Regions from separate parts of the Colwellia aquaemaris genome, predicted to be linked through region 1. Evidence: riboswitches for the same ligand, from Rfam matches in the RefSeq annotation. Region 1 holds a riboswitch; each other region holds the start of a gene.

Region 1 (6,659 bases):
TGGTAGGTTTGATGACTTAGCATAACTTTCGGCTAAAGAACTTTTACCAGAACGAGCGCCGCCTAAAATAAGCTGTATCTTATTCATCAACTCGCCCCTGTCAGTGACAATAAAGCAATATAAACAACGACTTCCGAAAGCTGCTGCGCTGCGCCTAAACAATCTCCGGTGTAGCCGCCTAGTTGTTTAGTGAACCAGCGTTTTAAACACCAGCGAGTAATGAGCAAAATAGCCACTAATTGCCAAGCCATGCTAAATGATAAAGTAAAGGCAATAACCACAGCGCCTGTTGCCAGCAAAATTAAATAACTATTGCTTGATAACACTTGTGCTAAGGGCTTAACTTTTGATGTTGCATCTTCGCTGACATAAGGCATATCAGCAATTAAACTGGTTGCTACAACACGGCTTAAACAATGCCCTAGTAATAGAACCGATAATATATTCAGTGCTTCTACAGATAAAAGCTCGTTGTTATTAGCGTTGCCAACAAGAGCGACTAAAGCTTGATACTTAACCATTAAAATGAAAAATAATGCCGCTGCACCGTAAGTGCCTAAACGACTATCTTTCATGATATTAAGCTTGTTTTCGACCGTCCAACCGCCGCCGAAGCCATCCCATACATCAGCCCAACCGTCTTCATGAAAAGCGCCTGTGAGCAATACACTGCAAAACATTGAAATTAAAAGTGCGATCTCGACAGGTAATAACATTGCACTAAGATAAAAAGCTACGGCTGAACAGCCGCCAATTAACACGCCAACTAAAGCAAAATAGCGACTAGCTTGATTAAGCATACTGGCGGTAACATCAACTTTTAGTTTCACTGGTATACGGGTGAAAAAGCTTATCGCTAATAGTATTAGGTGCCATTGCTCGCGTAGCATGCTTTGCTTAAGTAACATCAGTTACCTCAGCATCGGCAAAGCTCGCCATGTCATTATAAAACCCAACAGCGGCTTGAAGCATTGGCAGTGCTAATGCTGCGCCAGTGCCCTCTCCTAAACGTAAACCTAAGTTTAATAACGGTTTAACCGCTAACCATTGCAACATTTTTTGATGGCCTTGCTCGCCTGAGCAGTGAGCAAAGACCATATAACCTTTTACATTCGCGTTTAATTCAATTGCTAACATGGCAGCTGCAGTACAAATAAAGCCATCTACAATAATCAACATTTTGCTTTCTGCTGCCGCTAACATAGCGGCAGTCATTTGTACTACTTCAAAGCCACCTAAACAGCGTAAAATAGCTTTCGCGTCCGTTAAATTTCCAGCATGTAAAGCTAATGCTTGTTCTATGACTTGTTGTTTCTTTTTAACTACCTCATCTGAAACACCAGTACCACGACCAACAACTTCGCTCGCTGGCACTTTCATTAACGCTGCCATAATGGCGGATGCAATCGTGGTATTGCCTATGCCCATTTCACCAAAAGAGACAACATTGCAGCCCGTTTGGCTAATATTGGCTATATGCTGTTTAGCAAATTCAAAACCTTGCTCGACTTGCGCTTCAGTCATGGCTGGCTGTTGGTTTATTGGTTTGGTGATATTACCTAAGCGTTGATTAATCACCGGTAATGAAGCGGTTGGTGCATGCAAAATACCAGCATCAACAACATTAAGTTGCCAACCAAATTGGCGACAAAATACATTTATAGCCGCCCCTCCGTTAGCAAAATTAGCCACCATTTGGCTAGTAACATCACTTGGCGCGATAGAAACACCTTCACTTGCAATACCATGGTCGCCAGCAAATACCGTTAAGTGAGGAGTTTTGATTGAAAGTTTTTGTTGAGATAATTCGAAGGAATTAGCTTTGTTAGTTGTTAACTGAATTTGTGCAATTTGTTTTGCGAGCACTTCAAGATCACCCAAAGCCCCCAAGGGTTTAGTTTTACCATCGATTTTTGCTTGAATTTTTTCTGAGTTTTCACTGCTAAGCGCTTTAATATCAAACATTGCATCACCTAAGTAAAACCGAACAAATTGCTTAACAACTGCGCGGTATAATTTGATTAACGTCGAATATTATAAGAGCATGCCTGAATTGACTAATGACCTAACACTAGTAAACAACTGACAATATAACCTATGCTCGAGTAACCCGCTCGACGGTCTAATTAATGTCTATGATTATTCTGGTATCCTGACTTACAGCATCTCAATATATCCCTTCCCAAGTTATTTTTGCGCAAAACTTAGTGGTTAATATATCGCTCTGTTTACAGTTGCGGGCACAGTTGTGGACTTTCACCACATTCCCAGTTTCATTCAATTTACAACGCATTTAAGGTAATAAAAAAATGAAAATTAATATGACATTATTAAATTTATGGCGCGATTATCGACAGCTAGGGGAAAATAGCAAGGTTTATTTTTATCTCAATTATGTCAGAAAAACATAAAAATGTTTTAAATCAGATTATTGCCTAAAACCTGGCTATTGCCTTCATACTAAAGGGCTAAAATTATCGTCATTTATTAAAACTAATTTACAACATTAATTTACACCAAGCCTTACCGTCACTATCAATGAAAATTTGAATATGAATAAGCGCGCCATAAGGCACATCAATATTAGTCATATGATGAGTACCGGGAATAGCAAGCCCTAATACTTTTGCCAGCAAGTATCGAATAACCCCACCATGACTAAATACTAAGATATTTGATGAGTCACATTTATCAATATTAGCTTGGCTTAACTGCGAAATTAAATTTTGCCAGAAGTCATTAACACGCTCAGTAAAGCTTGTCATAGATTCGCCATTCGGTGGTAAGCATTGCCAAGGGTTTTGCCAAAATTCCCCCAATGTCGGTGAGGTTTGCCATAATGTTTGGTAGCGTGCTCCATCCCAGTCGCCAAAATTCATTTCTTGTAACTGTTCAGATACTTGCAGCGTGAGTCCATTTTTTTGACTGAACTGTTCGGCAAAATCTCGACAACGTTTTAGCGGAGAACTAAAGCAATGTGAAATAGTAGGTAGCTTATTTGTCGCTGCAATTAATTGCTGTTTACCAAGATCAGAAAGTGCGATATCCGTTCGCCCACACAGAATACCTTTTTGTACCAGTTTACCATGGCGCAGTAAATAAACATTAAATTCTGACAAGTTTTATTCCTAATTCTACTGATAACTTCTAGGGCAGTGTAACAAATAAGTAAGTAACATTAACAAGTTAAATATTTTGTTTAAGGTTATCTCCCCTACCTTGTGAATAAAGAATAAAGCATTGTCTCTTAAGAGTGGATAATGTTAAAACAAGCACACTAAAAGCATTATTTATCCCAAGGAAAGTACATGAACCAAACTCTACAACCTAAATGGCCTGAACGTATTATCTGTTTAACAGAAGAAACGACCGAAGCGCTCTATTTGATGGAAGAAGATCATCGTATTATTGGGATATCAGCCTATACCATGCGCCCTGAACGAGCGCGTAGAGAAAAAACCAAAGTAAGTGCTTACATTACCGCTAGAACTGAGAAAATATTGGCGTTAAAACCTGATTTAGTTTTAGCTTTTTCTGATATGCAGGCTGATATCGTTGCTGACCTAATAAAAGAAGGCATTAATGTACACTGCTTTAATCACCGAAGTATTAGCGAATCCCTACAAATGATCCGCACACTATCTAGCTTAATTGGTAAGTCGGAGAAAGGTGAAAAGCTGGTTACTGAATTACAAAGTAACTTGACCAACATACAACAACAAGCCGCTAAATTACCTGTTCGTCCTAAAGTTTATTTTGAAGAATGGTTTGATCCCATTATTACTGGTATCGGCTGGGTAAGTGAACTAATTGAAATTGCGGGTGGTATCGATTGCTATCAAGAATTTGCTAAACAGTCTTTAGCAAAAAATCGCATTGTTGCAGACGCTAGTGATGTTATTGCCAAACAGCCCGATATTTATATTGCCTCATGGTGTGGTAGAAAATTCGATAAAGAAAAAGTGACATCACGAGATGGTTGGCAAGACATTCCAGCAATTAAAAATGATGATATACATGAAGTAAACTCTACCGACATTTTACAGCCTGGTCCTGCGGCATTAACTGATGGTGTAGCGGAATTAGCTCGCATTATTGAACAATGGTCAAATCGACAAAACACATAATGCAAATGACAAAATCGCCGGTGATTTAGCTTCAAAACAACAACTAAAAAACTATCTAGAAATTGTTGGGAAATTATTGTCTGAAAAGATAGTTACTGCTATGTTTTAATTATAGATTATTTATATTCTCACAATGGAACTTGGCATGAGAGATAGCGTTACAATATTAGTTGTTGACGATGCACCTGAAAACATTGATGTTTTGGTTGGTATATTAAAACCAAGTTACCAGTTGAAGGTGGCACGCGATGGTGAAATGGCCATAAAAATAGCCAATATTCAACCGCGTCCTGACTTAATTCTATTAGATATTATGATGCCAGGTATCGATGGCTACGAAACCTGTAAGCGATTAAAGCTCGATATTGCCACCCGTGACATTCCTATTATTTTTATTACCGCCAAAATATCTGTTGAAGATGAGGCGCGTGGACTTAGTTTAGGTGCAGTTGACTATATAGCAAAACCGGTAAACCCTGCCATCGTCATGCAACGGGTAAAAACACATTTAGCATTAAGTGATCAAAAACGTGAGCTCTATCAAAAAGTAAAAATGCAAACCCAAGAGCTAATTAACACTCGTTATAACATTATCCAAAAACTTGGCCGCGCGGCTGAGTTTAAAGATAATGAAACCGGTAATCATGTCCAACGTATGAGTAAATATGCTCGTATTCTTGCCCTTGCTTGCGGCATGGAAAGCGAAACCGCTGACTTACTAATGAACGCAGCACCTATGCATGATATTGGTAAAATTGGCGTACCTGATCACATTCTTAAAAAATCAGGCAAGCTAAACGAAGAAGAATGGTTGATTATGAAGGAACATGCTGCTTTTGGTGCCGAAATTCTTGATGAAGAAAACCCCTCATTACTTCTAGAAACCGCAAAAACTGTTGCCATGACCCATCATGAGAAATGGGACGGTACTGGCTACCCTAATGGCCTCAAAGCAGAAGCTATTCCACTGGAAGGTAGAATAATTGCTATCGCAGATGTATTTGACGCCTTAACATCTAAGCGCCCATACAAACCGGCATGGACCATAGAACGAGCAATAGCACTAATTAAAAGTGAATCAGGAAAACACTTCGACCCCCAACTGGTTGAATATTTTATAAATAACTTAGATGAAATACTCGAAATTAAAGCGCAGTTTTCTGAAGAGCCAACAACAAATACGGAAAACATATGCTAAGTTTTTGCCATTTGCGCACCTGCATTCTAGGTTTATTATCTACTCTTTTCATCTGCCTTAGCCCATCAAATTTTGCCAGTGAATTAGAAAAAGTATCGATTCAGCTGAATTGGACCCACCAATTTCAATTTGCTGGTTATTATGCCGCTATTGAGCAGGGTTATTATCAGGAACTCGGCCTAGAAGTAGAATTAAAAGAGTTTAATGGTAAACGCGCTATAGAAGACTATGTCGTAGAAGGCAGCGCAACATACGGCGTTAATAACTCTAGTTTAATTGTGGCAAAAAATAACGGCAAACCTGTGGTTATTGTGGCACAAATATTTCAGCACTCACCATCAACACTGGCCACCTTACGTTCTTCAAATATTACCACGCCATTTGATTTAATTGGCAAACGTATTATGGTTGACTCAAGTAGTGAAAACTATGCCTCAATTATCGCCATGCTTAAACAGGCGCAACCTGATACATCGGGCTTTTCTTGGCAAGAGCAAAGCTATGATTTTTCGTCGTTAATTAATGGCAAAAGTGATGCTATGCTTATTTATCGTACCGACGAGCCCTTTAAGTTTGCCCAAGAAAATATTGAGATATTTATCATAGATCCACGCGATTACGGCATAGATTTCTATGGGGATAACCTTTTTACCAGCGAAGAAGAAGTTAAAAATCACCCGCATCGTGTACAGGCAATTCGACAAGCAACAATAAAAGGTTGGCAATATGCGTTAAACAATAAGCAAGAAATTATCTCGTTGATTGAGCAAAAATATAACAGCCAGAATAAAACCCGTGCACATCTAGAATTTGAAGCTGATGAAATCAGTAAAGTTATCTTAGCCAAGTTCATACCTATCGGCTCTATTGCTCGAACTAGGATGGAAAAAATTACCGAAACCTACTATCAACTTGGCATGATAGCGTCACCTGTTTTACCAACAACTATATTACTCGAAGATGCCTTAGCTCAATTTGCACCTAAACGATTGAATCATGATAAAAGCATTTCATTAATCATCATAATGGTGGTTATTTCATTACTATTAATTTCTTGCACCCTATTATTGCCTAAATTAATCACAGCAAAACGACTTGCAGTTTTTATGGCTTCACGAAAATTCCCAGTGATTGTTCACTCCATTTCTATTCTCAATATTGCCATTATATTTACGGTGATTTATTTAACCCTACAAGATAATGAAGAAAGCACTCAAACCAGTATGAAAAAGAACTTAGAGTTTGTTGTTAGCGCAACAAAATCACGTTTAAATGACTGGGTAATGGATCAAGAAAATTTATTAAAACAGATCAGCCATGATGACGAGGTCGTC
Region 2 (6,659 bases), on a different contig from region 1:
CTTGTAGTACTTGCTCAATATTAACTTGTGGGTATCTAGCATTTGCCGAATAAAATGGGTTGCTAATATTACAAACGTTTAAAAACTGTTGTGGCCAGCTGCCGCTTGCAATAGTCGTAAGTGGCCTAGACCATACTTCGTAAAAACCTAATAACGGTTGTTTAGTTTGATAGCGATTTTTAATGACGCTTAAATCTGTAAGGAATTTTTGTGCTACTTTTTCAGCTTGCTCTGCATGGCCTGAAAGTTTACCAAATAGACGTAGCTCTTTTGCTACATCTTCAAAGGTATAAGGTTGAGAATAGACAACATTAAAACCAAGTTGCTTTATACGGGCTAAATCATCACTGGGGTTGCCACTTTTCCATGCAATAATTAGATCAGGCTGCAGTTCGATAACTCGCTCGAGTTGAATTCGCAATGAACTCCCAATTCTCGGTATTGTTTTTGCGCTCTCAGGATAGTCGGCATGCTCTGTGGTGGCAATAATCTGCTCACCAGCACCAATGTCAAAGAGCATTTCGACAATGTGCGGTGCCAGCGCAATAATACGAGGCTTGTCATTGTTATCAATTTTATCATTAGCACTTGCGGTGCAGATCAAGCTCATTAATGCGATAAGCAGATAGTGAGATAATTTCATGCCGTTTTCATATTCCTTGTGATGTGGGTTGCTGCAAAAGATGCTCGCTTTACCAGTCGATGCCTTTTTGTGCTTTTATGCCGTTGTCAAATGCATGCTTAGTTGGCTGAACTTCACTAACGGTATCTGCTAGTTCAATAATACTGCGATGACAAGCACGGCCGGTAATAATAACATGTTGCATAGCAGGGCGGTTAACTATGGCTTCAATAACCTCGTCTAAATCTAGGTATTTGTACGATACCATGTAGGTCAATTCATCTAGTAATACAACGTCAACACTTTCATCTTTTAATAGGCGTTTAGCTTCATTCCATACTTTGGTTGCTGCGGCAATATCTTTTGCTTTGTCTTGAGTATTCCAAGTAAAGCCTGTCGCCATAACATGAAATTCCACACCATTTCTCTCCAGTAGATTACGCTCGCCGCATTCCCAGTCACCTTTGATAAACTGTAATGCAGCCGCTTTGTAGCCATGACCAACTGCTCGGGTCAAGGTACCAAAACCTGAGGTTGATTTACCTTTGCCATTACCAGTGATAACTATCAGCAGGCCACGCTCTTCCTGTGCTGCGTTAATACGTGCGTCAACTTTATCTTTAATTCGTTGCATTCGCTCTTGATGTTTTTGATTTTTATCTGCGTCTGTTGTCATATCTATTTATCCTGATTTACGAGTGCGATACATGATCGCTAAAAAGAAAATACTACCAATGGCTGAGGTAATTATACCAATAGGAATTTCGACATTGCTCAGTGCACTGCGGGCAATAACGTCAACCCAAATTAAGAAACAACCACCCACTAAGGCTGAGCCTAAAATAAGTGGCATGGTTGTTACGCCCACTAATTGCCTTACAATATGTGGGATCATTAAACCAACAAAGCCAATACCACCACAATAGGCAACTATAGTTGCGGTAACGGCTGCGCATAAGGCTAATAAGATCAGCCGTAATTTATCAACGTTCACACCTAGGCTGGCGGCACTTTCATCGCCTAGCAGCAGGGCGTCTATATGTCGATGCAATGCGAAAATACTAATTATGGTGATAAACACCATGGCACTTATTAGGTAAAAATGAAACATTTCAACACGAGTTAAGCTACCCATTAACCAAAAAATAACGCGATTCGTGGCGAAAGGGTCACCAAGATAAAGAATAAAATGACTAATGGAGCCGAGCATAAATGAAACGGCAACGCCAGTTAGTAATAAATGGTTCATATTTCGCAGCAGTGTTGCGATACCAAAAACAATAACAACAGAGAATAAAGCGCCAAGAAAAGCGGCTAACGGTAACGCTAACATTTGTTCGTCTGACAACAAGAGTGTCGCAATTGTAGCCCCTAAACCGGCACCTGAAATAATGCCAAATAGGTAAGGATCTGCTAATGGGTTTCGAGTAACATTTTGCAAAATAGCGCCAGCGCAAGCCAAGCCCATTCCGGCAACTAAGCCCACTAATACTCGAGGTACACGAATTTGCCAAATCACCATGTCGTGCATAGGTGTCGCGCATTGGCTTATTACGCATTGCGCAATATCAAAGCTAGTAATTTGGGCAGGGCCAAAGGTAATGGCGGAGATAACCGAGAATATTGTGATCACCAATAAACTGCTAAATACCCAAGTGCTTTTACCTTTTACTACGGCAATTAAATTCATTAGTTTTTACCTATTAGCTTGCTTGCACTGGTTTTGACATCAGGATAAAAATGTACTCGAGGCACTGTACTACTAGTTGCACTCGTCTCGTTTTCATTTGTTGGTGCATGATAGGCGTAATCACGATAGCAAGGTAAGCCAAATACTTCGCTGAGTGTCGTTGGGTTTAAGGCATTGTCAACCTTGTCATTACATACCAGTTTCCCGTTATTGAGTAACAGCAAACGTGTGCAATATTGAGCGGCGAGGTTTAGATCATGAATGGTCATGATCACGGTTATTTTCAGTGCTTTCACTAACTGTAATATTTGATGTTGATAAAATATGTCTAAGTGGTTTGTTGGCTCATCTAACACCAGTATTTGAGCTTTTTGCACTAAGGCTTTAGCGATAAGAACACGCTGTTGCTCGCCACCGGATAGCGTATTGAAATATTTGTTTTCACTGGTTGCTAAGCCAACTTTCTCTAAGGCTAGCAAAATTTCTTTTTTATCAAGGTCGGTATCGCGGGCAAATAAAGCCTTATAGGGCAAAAGCCCCATACGCACTACGTCATAAACTTTTAAGTCAAATATTGGTGGTGACTTTTGTACAACCAGTGCGAAAATTTGCGCAAGATGATGAGGTTTATATTGCTTTATACTTTTATTTTTTAAGTTTATGTTGCCTTGCCAATTATTAGATTGATTAAGTAGACACTTTAACAGTGAAGTTTTACCTGCGCCGTTTGGGCCGATAATACCAAGAATATCGCCTTGCTTAACGTTGAATGAAATATCACTTAAAATTGCTTGATTGCCAACAGACCAAGAAACCGACTGCAGTGTTAATAGGTTTGTCATAATGTTCAGCTTAACTTTCTAAAAAGTATTTTAGTGCTAACACCAGTTTGGCTCTGATAATAAAAAACTGTTTTTAAAAGCGTCATTTTCTGCGATGTGCCTCAATTCAAATCAAATATTTGAATATGTTTCACTTATAGTGATTATATCTACAGAGAAGGAATTAAAGGTACGCGCGCCACAGTAGGCTGTGATGTTAGTAACTCTCGTGTATTCCCGCACGGCGTTAATCTACTAAGTATGTGTTAGTTGTGTTTGATACTAGGTGTCCTGACTTATAACTTAATTTTTCTACTTAAGTTACTTACAGTTGCGGGTACAGTCACGGATTTAAACCGTGTTCCCTATAAATCAGCGTTAAACCGTTTTGATAATAGCTGAAAGTATCATTTTATATTCGCTAGATTTTACGTGTATGTGCTTTGCTTTACAATGAAAACCAATAAGCTAGCTGGTCGCGAGATCAAATAAAGATTAAAAAAGGAGCCATAAGGCTCCCTTTGTATAAAGTTATAACGGTAAATTTAATTATATCAACTACCAAATTTTTACACGTTTTTCAGGTGCAATATACATAGCGTCACCTTCTTTTACGTCAAATGCTTCATAGAATTCAGGCATGTTAGATAATGAACCTAGTGCGCGGAATTCACCCGGAGAATGTGGGTCTGTTGCCACGCGGTTACGTAATGATTTTTCAACCATCTTGCCACGCCATACTTGTGCATAACCCATAAAGAAACGTTGATCACCGGTTAAACCGTCAATCACTTCAGCTTCTTTCCCATTTAATGATGCCTTATATGCTTTGTAGGCAATAGTAACACCAGATAAGTCACCAATATTTTCGCCTAAGGTTAGTTCACCGTTAACATTTAAGTCATCAAATACTGCATAGTTACTATATTGCTCAACGAGATTATCAGTGCGTACTTTAAAGGCAGCTAAATCTTCGTCAGTCCACCAGTTACGTAAGTTACCTTCGCCGTCATATTTACTACCTTGGTCGTCAAAACCGTGTCCCATTTCATGACCAATTACCGCGCCAATGCCACCGTAGTTTACAGCGTCATCAGCATTTAGGTTGAAAAATGGTGGTTGCAAAATCGCGGCTGGAAATACAATTTCATTTTTAGTTGGGTTGTAATAAGCATTCACTGTTTGCGGCGTCATACCCCATTCTTGTCGATCGATTGGGCCACCAAGCTTAGCAACTTCTTTTTGGTGAGAAACTTCACCTGAACGCATTATATTACCAACTAAGTCGTCACTTTTTATTGCTAATTTAGAGTAATCTTCCCACTTATTCGGGTAACCAATTTTAGGATCAAAGCTTGCTAGTTTAACCTGCGCTGCTTTTTTGGTTTCATCAGACATCCACTCTAATTCATCAATACTTGCGCCATAAGCACCACGTAAATTTTCTACTAGCTGTGTCATACGAGTTTTAGCTTCTGGTTTAAAGTGACGGCCAACGTATACTTTACCAATTACTTCACCTAAGTTACGGTTTACAATCGACACACCGCGTTTCCACATTGGACGCTGTTCTTTACGGCCACTTAATTGTTTTGAATAGAAATCAAAATTTTCATTATCTAAATCGGTTGTTAATGAACTAGCAAAGTTGCTTAGGGTGTGGAAAGTTAAAAATGTTTTCCAATCGTCAAGTGATGTTTCAGCGAATGTTTCGCCAAAACCTTTTACGAAAGAAGGTTGGTTAATGATTAAATCTTTTTGTGCTCCGGCACCTTGTGCTTCAAGGTAGGCTGTCCAGTTGAATGCATCAGTAACAGAGTTTAAATCAGCAACGTCAAATTTGTTGTAACGCTTTGTGCTGTCACGTGACTCAACTTTAGTCCAATGAAAACCAGCTAACTTAGTTTCAAGCGCCATAATTGTTTGTGCTGCTGCTTTACCGTTTTTAAAACCGGCTAAATCGAACATTTTTTCAATATGGGCAAGGTAGCCATCGCGTAATGCCACAAAACGATCGGCTTCGTTAAAGTAGTAGTCACGATCAGGTAAGCCTAAACCATTTTGCCATACGTGTGTTGCATAACGAGTTGAGTCTTTTGCATCAACGCTGATGTAAAAATATAGTGGGCTATTAAAGCCATATTTTTGATTTTCGCCAAAAAATGTCGCTAATTCATTCTTATCTTTTAGGTTATTAATGTTGTCAAAAATCGGTTGAATTGGCGCAATACCAGCTGCATCACGTGCTTCATTGTTCATAAATGAACGGAATAAATCGGCAACTTTTTGCTCGTCACTACCCATTTTTAAGTTTTCTGTGGCAGCTAGCTCTTCGATAATAGCTTTAACATTATCATCAGCTTCATCACGTAAGTCGTAAAATGAACCAATTGAGGTTTTGTCGCCAGGAATTTCATTGTTATTTAACCAAGCACCGTTTACATAGCGATAAAAGTTATCTTGTGGGCGAACGGTTAAGTCCATGTTGGCTTTATCAATACCAGAAGCTAGAGCTGTTTTTTGCATGACAGGCGCTTCAGTTGTTGTTGTTTGTGTTTTGGTGTCGTTGTTACAACCAGCAATAAACAACAAAGATGTGCATACTGCACTTGTTATTATAGTTTTCATTTAATACTCACAAATTTAAATAATTTTCAATTAACTCACCGATACTAAAGATTCTAAGTACAATTTACTAGTGAAATGAAACCTTTGTTTACATAATCTTAAACAACAGTCGTATTTTATAATTTACAGCTTGTTGGGTAGTGATTTTAAAAGCAATTAATTACTTGCTTAATAGCGGGGATAGTTTTTATTGGCTAGTAACTTGTGTTGATAAATTGAAAGGTAATTCAATGCTGTTTGTCTTTGATGCATGAGTTTTATTAACAGTTTTTATTTCTCCCAGTAAAGTTTCCACTAGAGCGGCGAAAAAGTTAATGAACAAGTCGCTCATATACAGTAAAGCTGTGGTATGCTCAGCAACGAAATTAATATTGGCGCTTTGCCATTCAAGATGAAGAAAGGATTAATGTTTCAACCCGTTAGTATCTATATTGGGCTAAGGTATAGCCGCAGTAATCATGGTAAAGGCTTTGTTTCCTTTATAACTTTTTTTTCAATTATTGGAATTGTGCTTGGTGTTGCCTCGTTAATTACCGTCGTTTCTGTCATGGATGGTTTAGAGCGTGAGCAAAAGCGCCGGGTTCTTGGGTTAGTGCCTCATATATTGATGTCTGCGCCACAAGAAAAAATGGAGAACTGGCAAGCACTACAAAAAAACATTACCGCCATGGCGGACGTAAAACATGTAACACCCTATCAGGAAAGTGAAGCATTAATTCAGTCTAGAACGGCATTACAAGGAGTTTTAGTGCACGGCATTATGCCTGAATTTGAACAGCACAATATCATAGAAACGGCTATGGAATATGGCAAGCTTTCAGCGTTATCAGATAAGCCTTTTGGTATTGTTTTAGGGCAAGCTTTAGCACGCAACTTGAAAGTCTCTCTTGGTGATACC
Region 3 (6,659 bases), on a different contig from region 1:
GCAAGCAAAAACACATTAACGACGTAAAAGCTATGGTGATGGAACTTAATAGCCACGCCGACGTTGAATTTGCAGAACCTGATTATAAGCGTTATTTAATGGCGCAAAACCAACCTTGGGGTATCGCAGATACACAATCTGACCTTATTTCAGATAATGACGCTGCCAACATGACCGTATGTATTATCGATTCAGGTTATGAGCGCGCCAACCCAGATTTAAATGCCAACAATGCAACAGGTACCAATAACTCAGGTACAGGCAACTGGTATCAAAATGGTGGTTCTCACGGTACTCACGTAGCAGGTACTATTGCCGCGGTTAACAACTCTGAAGGTGTTGTTGGTATTATGCCAAACACTAATGTAAACCTTCATATTGTAAAAGTGTTTAACGAAGCTGGCTGGGGTTACACAGGTGAATTAGTTGATGCTGTGGATACATGTGTAAACAACGGCGCTAAAGTCATCAATATGAGTTTAGGTGGCGCTGGTTCAAGCAACGCAGAACGTAACTCTTTACAAGCAGCAGCTGACGCAGGTGTTTTACTAATCGCCGCTTCAGGTAACGATGGTGATGCTACCCTTTCTTACCCTGCTTCTTACGATTCAGTAATGGCGGTAGGTGCACTTGACCAAGGTCGCCAACATGCTGAGTTCTCTCAGTACACACCTCAAGTTGAAATTTCAGCACCAGGTGAAGCAATTCTATCAACAGTTGCTGGTGATGGTCGTTTAGGCTATATCACTTTAGGTTCAACAACTTACGGTAACGATGAAGTTGTACCACAAACTCACTACATTCAAAGTGGTGGTAGCTTTACTGTTAGTAACGTAGACAGCTCTGCAAATGGTGTATTAGCCGCTTGTACTATTTCAGGAAGCAGCTATAGCTGTTCAAACGTTTCAGGAAACATTTGTTTAGCTGAACGTAATGATAACCAAAAAGGTAGCAACTACCCTGAAATTAATCCAGCTAAAGCGTGTGCCGATGCCGGTGCATCAGGTGTTATTGTTTATAGTAATAGCGCTCGTCCAGGCCTACAAAACCCATTTTTAGTAGATGCTAACTCTGACGTAACAGTGCCAACTGTTTCTGTAAACCGTGAACTAGGTTTGCAACTTATGGGACAACTAGGTACGAATGCTAATTTAAATGTTGTTGGTGGCCAAGATTACGCATACTACAACGGTACTTCAATGGCGACTCCACATGTAGCTGGTGTTGCGGCATTAGTATGGAGCAACAACCCAGATTGTACCGCGACTCAAGTTCGTAACGCATTAAAATCTACAGCAATTGACTTAGATGTAGCAGGTCGTGATGACAAAACAGGTTACGGTTTAGTGCAAGCAAAAGCTGCATCTGATGCACTTGCAGCAAGTTGTAGTACAGTAACTCCACCACCTGCAGGTGGCAATGTATTAGAAAATGGTGTTGCTAAAACAAATTTGGCTGGTGCTAAATCTGAAGAGTTAAGCTTTACGATGGAAGTTCCTGCTGGAGCAACTGGCCTGAGCTTCGATATGGCAGGTGGCACAGGTGATGCTGACCTTTATGTTAAGTTTGGTTCAGCCCCAACAACATCAAGTTATGATTGTCGTCCATACAAAGGTGGTAATACAGAGTCTTGTCCAATTGCTACTGCACAAGCTGGAACATATCATGTGAAAGTGATTGGTTACTCAGCATTTACTGGCGTTAACCTAACAGGTAGTTATACTGAAGGTTCAACTGGCGGTGGCGGCGGAGCTACTGGTGGCAGCGCTTCAGTAACTGACATTAGTGTTGCTCGTCGTGCATGGACTTATTACACAATTGACGTACCAGCAGGTATGGCGACTCTTGATTTCAACATGAGTGGTGGCACAGGTGATGCTGATATGTACATTCGTCGAGGAGCACAACCAACATCATCAACTTACGACTGTCGTCCGTATAAAAGTGGTAATACAGAGTCATGTCCGTTTACTAACCCTGCTGCAGATACATGGCATATCGGTATCTACGGCTATCAAGCTGCAAGTGGTGTAAGCTTAGACGTAACATATAACCCATAGAGTTAAGCTAGATTCCCAACTAGTGTTGTAATTAGGGGAAGTACTAAAGTACTTCCCCTTTTTTTGTCTCCTTCAAAATCCTACTTCACGTAACTAAGCACTAAACAACTACAACTTTATTCTGTGTAAACACTTCTACCTTTGCTATAGTGCTGCAAACTACTTTTAGGTGCTTGACTCTCAATCTTTAGCGTCAAGAGAATAGGGAAATTGGTGAAACTCCAATACGTGCCCAACGCTGTAATGACATTTATGCTTGTTCATAAGCCACTGGTAATTTTTACTGGGAAGGCATCAAGCAGCTTTGTATCTATTGCCCGATACAATAATGTTTTAGTCAGAAGACCTGCCTAATAGTCAACTCCAAGCGAAAGGCCGATCGCTTTAAATCCATCAAGGGGAATATTTTGGATTTAACAAAACAAGATGCAACTAAAAAACATAGCAATAGCACTCAATCACAGCACTGCTTTAGTGCAGCAGATCAACAGGGACTCTATAAAGCAATATTTAATCGCCGTGACGTACGTGGTCAATTTTTACCAAAAGCGATCCCTAATGAGACACTAAGTAGAATAATTTATGCCGCACACCATGCGCCTTCTGTTGGCTTTATGCAGCCATGGGATTTTATTATTATTCAATCTCATGATGTTAAAAAGCAAATTCATCAAAGCTTTGCACAGGCACATAATGAAGCAGAAACTATGTTTGAACCTAGCAAACAACAAACATATAAAAACTTAAAGCTTGAGGGAATAATAGAATCGCCAATTAATATCTGTATTACCTGTGATCGAGAAAGAACAGGAAAAACAGTTATTGGACGAACACATATGAAAGAAATGGATTTATATAGTTCGGTTTGCGCTGTGCAAAACTTTTGGCTTGCAGCAAGAGCTGAAGGCGTCGGTGTTGGCTGGGTGTCTATTTTGCATCATGAGGCATTAAAAAGTACCCTTGCCTTACCAGACAACGTCGTTCCAATAGCGTACTTATGCTTAGGCTATGTTAGCCACTTTAAAGATAAACCTGAGTTAGAGTCGGCAAATTGGCTAGCAAGAAGTCCGGTTGAAGATTTAGTTAGTTTTGACTCTTATGGAAAGAAGGCGGAAACCAAAGAACAATCATCATTGGTTTCGCAACTGCAAGCTGACAAGCGTTTTCCTAGCTTATTTAAGCTATAAAACTGTACCTAAATCATACCAGTAAATATAAAAGCGTTTACAAACAAACGCTTTTATTTCTACCCGTATTTTTTGCTTGATATAAAGCGATATCCGCTTGTTCAAATAATGCCGTCCAATTCAATTCATCTTGTCGCTCAGCAATTCCAATAGACACTGATATTTTGGGTAAATACGCTTTAGAGTCTCGTTGCATTAATTTTAGAGACGCTATAGAAAGCCTTATTTTTTCGGCTATTTCATGTGCTTGTGTCATGGTTTTATTAACCATCACCACCACGAACTCTTCACCACCAAATCTCACAGCAATATCTTTATCTGAAATGGTTGTTTTAATGACTTTAGCAATACGCTGAATCACTTTATCGCCGATAAAGTGGCCAAATTGATCATTAATGTTCTTAAAATGGTCAATATCAATGGCCAAGGTCGAATGTACTTCCTCTATATCCAACTCTTGCAATTTCACATCACAGCCACGTCGATTAAACAGTCCGGTCAAAGAATCAACAATGGCTTCATGCCGTGCAGCTTCAAGCTTAGCTTTCAAAAAACTAACCTCGCCACAAGCGTGGGTTAATTCCAAAGACAGATCATTGTGCTGTTGCTGAGAAGTGGTAATGCTACTCATCAAAAATGCTACAATGTTTTGCATGGATTTATGATATTCGTGCTTAGAAAGTGCTTTTTCTGCTTTTTTCAAATTTGACGCGACGACTTTATCGCTATCAACTTGGGCATTAATTTTCTCTAACGTTGTGGTTAACGATTTTTCGATAGGATCTAATATTTGCTTATCTATCGCATGAGAGTTTGAAATATACTTTTCAAACAACCCCTCAATAAAAGTTAAATCAACCTCATGATAGGTTTCGACATGCTTTTCTAATTCAGCCGACAATTTCTCATTGCGTTTACTGATATGAAGATAAACCACAGAGTAGTTAACAGGGCTAGGTGGAATTTGATAATGAGATAAAAACTCATTGACTGATTCGCTGATCTTTAATGCTTCATCAAAATTATCTTTAATAAGCACAAAACCTCCTCAAGAATCTCTTTATTTTTATTATTTACAACAAATAATGAGCCAGCAGCACGCATATTTGTAAACATTTTGTTACCTAACTATTTTAGAATATATAAACAATTACACTACAACAAGTATTATGCAGTTAATTTTCAATTAAAATTAGGCTTTAGTTCAATAATGAGTGGAAATTTTAATGTTTTTATCACTACGAAACTCTTCGCATAGTTTACAACAAACAAATACTAATGACTTGATATTGCGCAGGTAAATTACTGCTTTTTTTTGACTATCCTAATTCGATACCGCAAACTGCCGCATGATTTAAATTTACTTTTTGAGAATAATAAAATGAAAAAATTTGCTTCGCTGTGTTTTGCTTTAGCATCTACGGCAACATTAGCTGATGAAGGCATGTGGCAACCACATCAATTACCAAGTATTGCTAATAAGCTTGTAGAAGCTGGATTAAAGTTAGACCCAAATAGTCTTACCAACTTAACAAGTTTTCCAATGGGCGCAATTGTTAGCTTAGGTGGCTGTACAGCTTCTTTTGTTTCTGATAAAGGCTTAGTTGCAACCAACCATCACTGTGTTTATGGCTCAGTTCAATACAACTCAACTGAAGAAAATAACCTGCTTAAAAATGGTTTTTTAGCAAAATCATTTAATGAAGAGCTACCGGCAACTCCTGGCAGTAGAATTTATGTAACAGAAGAAATAACCCCTGTTACCGATATCATTAACGCAGCGTTGACTGAAAACATGTCAGGTGCACAGCGTTATAAAAGCATAGATAAAAGCTCTAAATCTTTAGTAGCTGAATGTGAAAGTGATAGCAAATATCGTTGTAGTGTTGTTAATTTTCACGGAGGTTTAGAGTATTACCTTTTTAAACAACTTACTATTCGAGACGTACGTTTAGTGCATGCTCCAGCCAGTAGCGTTGGTAAATATGGCGGTGATATTGATAACTGGATGTGGCCACGTCACACCGGTGATTATGGTTTTTACCGCGCCTATGTTGGTAAAGATGGTCAACCCGCTGACTACAGTGAAGACAACGTACCATACGAGCCGAAACACCACTTAAAAGTTAACAAAAGCAGTGTTGATGAAGATGACTATATTATGGTGCTTGGTTATCCAGGACGAACAAACCGATACCGCACAGCATTGGAAGTAGAAAATCAGTTCACTTGGGTTTACCCACAAGCTAAAGCTTATCGTGAAGAGATAATAGATTTAATTCATGACTACTCAGCTGTTGGCAGTGATGCTCGTATTAAGTACGAGAGCACACTAGCGAGCTTAGCTAACTATGCAAAAAACTATGGCAGCATGATTGAAAGCTATAACAAAGGCACAACACTGATACGTAAAAAGTCTTTAGAAACTGAGCTTAGCGCTTGGATCAACGAAACTAAGGCACGTAAAAGCAAATACGGCAATGCCTTAAAAGGCTTAAACAAGTTAATTCAAAAAGATCAAGAAACACAGGCTAGAGATTTAATTCTAGGCTATTTGAATTACGGAAAAATGTTAAGCACAGCTAATCGTTTATATCGCTTGTCACAAGAAAACACTAAGCCGAACATCGAACGAAAACGCGGCTATCAAGAGCGTGACATTGCTCGATTTGAACAAAGCATGAAAGCGGTAAATCGTCGTTATGATGCTGAAATAGATCAAAAGATTGTGCTAGCCATGTTCAAACACTACGTAGCACTGCCAAAAGCACAGCGACTTAAATCATTAGACAGTTTTTTTGGGTTAGACAAAAATTTTGATCAGCAACAATTCAAAAACAAGCTTGGAAAAATGTACGCTAAAACAAAGTTAAATGAGCAAGCAACTCGCCTAGCTTGGATGAGTAAATCAGCTGATGACTTTAAAAATAGTGATGACCCATTTATTCAATTAGCCGTCGCAACAGCTGATGAACGCAAGCGGTTAGAAGAAGCCGGAGAAGAATTATCAGGTAATATTCAGTCATATCGTCCTAAATATATGGAAGCATTGATTGCCTACTTTAATTCAAAAGACTTACCCGTTTATGCTGATGCAAACAGCACTCTGCGCGTAACTTATGGCAACGTAAAAGGTTACTCACCACAAGATGGCTTAGTAGCAACGCCATTTACCACGCTTGAAGGTATAACCAGAAAAGACACAGGCATTGCACCTTTTGATGCCCCTAAAAAGCAATTAGAGTTGATTAAAAACAAGCACTATGGAGACTACGTAAAGAAAGATCTTAACAGTGTACCAGTGAACTATTTAGGCACACTAGATATCACAGGTGGTAACTCGGGCTCTCCAACACTAAACGACAAAGCAGAATTTGTTGGTCTAGTATTCGATGGTGTTTACGAAAGTATT

What was found. A riboswitch is a leader RNA that binds a small molecule or an ion and turns the genes downstream of it on or off. The one in region 1 is predicted to bind cobalamin.
Region 2: another riboswitch for cobalamin. It lies ahead of AC27HL_RS18550 (ABC transporter ATP-binding protein); the one in region 1 lies ahead of cobT (nicotinate-nucleotide--dimethylbenzimidazole phosphoribosyltransferase).
Region 3: another riboswitch for cobalamin. It lies ahead of bluB (5,6-dimethylbenzimidazole synthase); the one in region 1 lies ahead of cobT (nicotinate-nucleotide--dimethylbenzimidazole phosphoribosyltransferase).

The regions. Positions count from the first base shown of each region.
Region 1 covers NZ_BAAJLV010000002.1:175,148-181,806, reverse strand. The annotation lists gene cobU (bifunctional adenosylcobinamide kinase/adenosylcobinamide-phosphate guanylyltransferase) at 1-87, opposite strand, end outside; gene AC27HL_RS07105 (adenosylcobinamide-GDP ribazoletransferase) at 87-908, opposite strand; gene cobT (nicotinate-nucleotide--dimethylbenzimidazole phosphoribosyltransferase) at 898-1,965, opposite strand; cobalamin riboswitch at 2,128-2,318, opposite strand; gene AC27HL_RS07095 (histidine phosphatase family protein) at 2,499-3,119, opposite strand; gene AC27HL_RS07090 (cobalamin-binding protein) at 3,309-4,127, shown strand; gene AC27HL_RS07085 (HD domain-containing phosphohydrolase) at 4,273-5,325, shown strand; gene AC27HL_RS07080 (ABC transporter substrate-binding protein) at 5,319-6,659, shown strand, end outside.
Region 2 covers NZ_BAAJLV010000011.1:4,229-10,887, forward strand. The annotation lists gene AC27HL_RS18535 (cobalamin-binding protein) at 1-643, opposite strand, end outside; gene cobO (cob(I)yrinic acid a,c-diamide adenosyltransferase) at 693-1,298, opposite strand; gene AC27HL_RS18545 (FecCD family ABC transporter permease) at 1,305-2,312, opposite strand; gene AC27HL_RS18550 (ABC transporter ATP-binding protein) at 2,312-3,154, opposite strand; cobalamin riboswitch at 3,404-3,551, opposite strand; gene AC27HL_RS18555 (M13 family metallopeptidase) at 3,692-5,761, opposite strand; gene AC27HL_RS18560 (lipoprotein-releasing ABC transporter permease subunit) at 6,111-6,659, shown strand, end outside.
Region 3 covers NZ_BAAJLV010000003.1:898-7,556, reverse strand. The annotation lists gene AC27HL_RS09610 (S8 family serine peptidase) at 1-2,060, shown strand, start outside; cobalamin riboswitch at 2,211-2,428, shown strand; gene bluB (5,6-dimethylbenzimidazole synthase) at 2,468-3,247, shown strand; gene AC27HL_RS09600 (GGDEF domain-containing protein) at 3,285-4,286, opposite strand; gene AC27HL_RS09595 (S46 family peptidase) at 4,629-6,659, shown strand, end outside.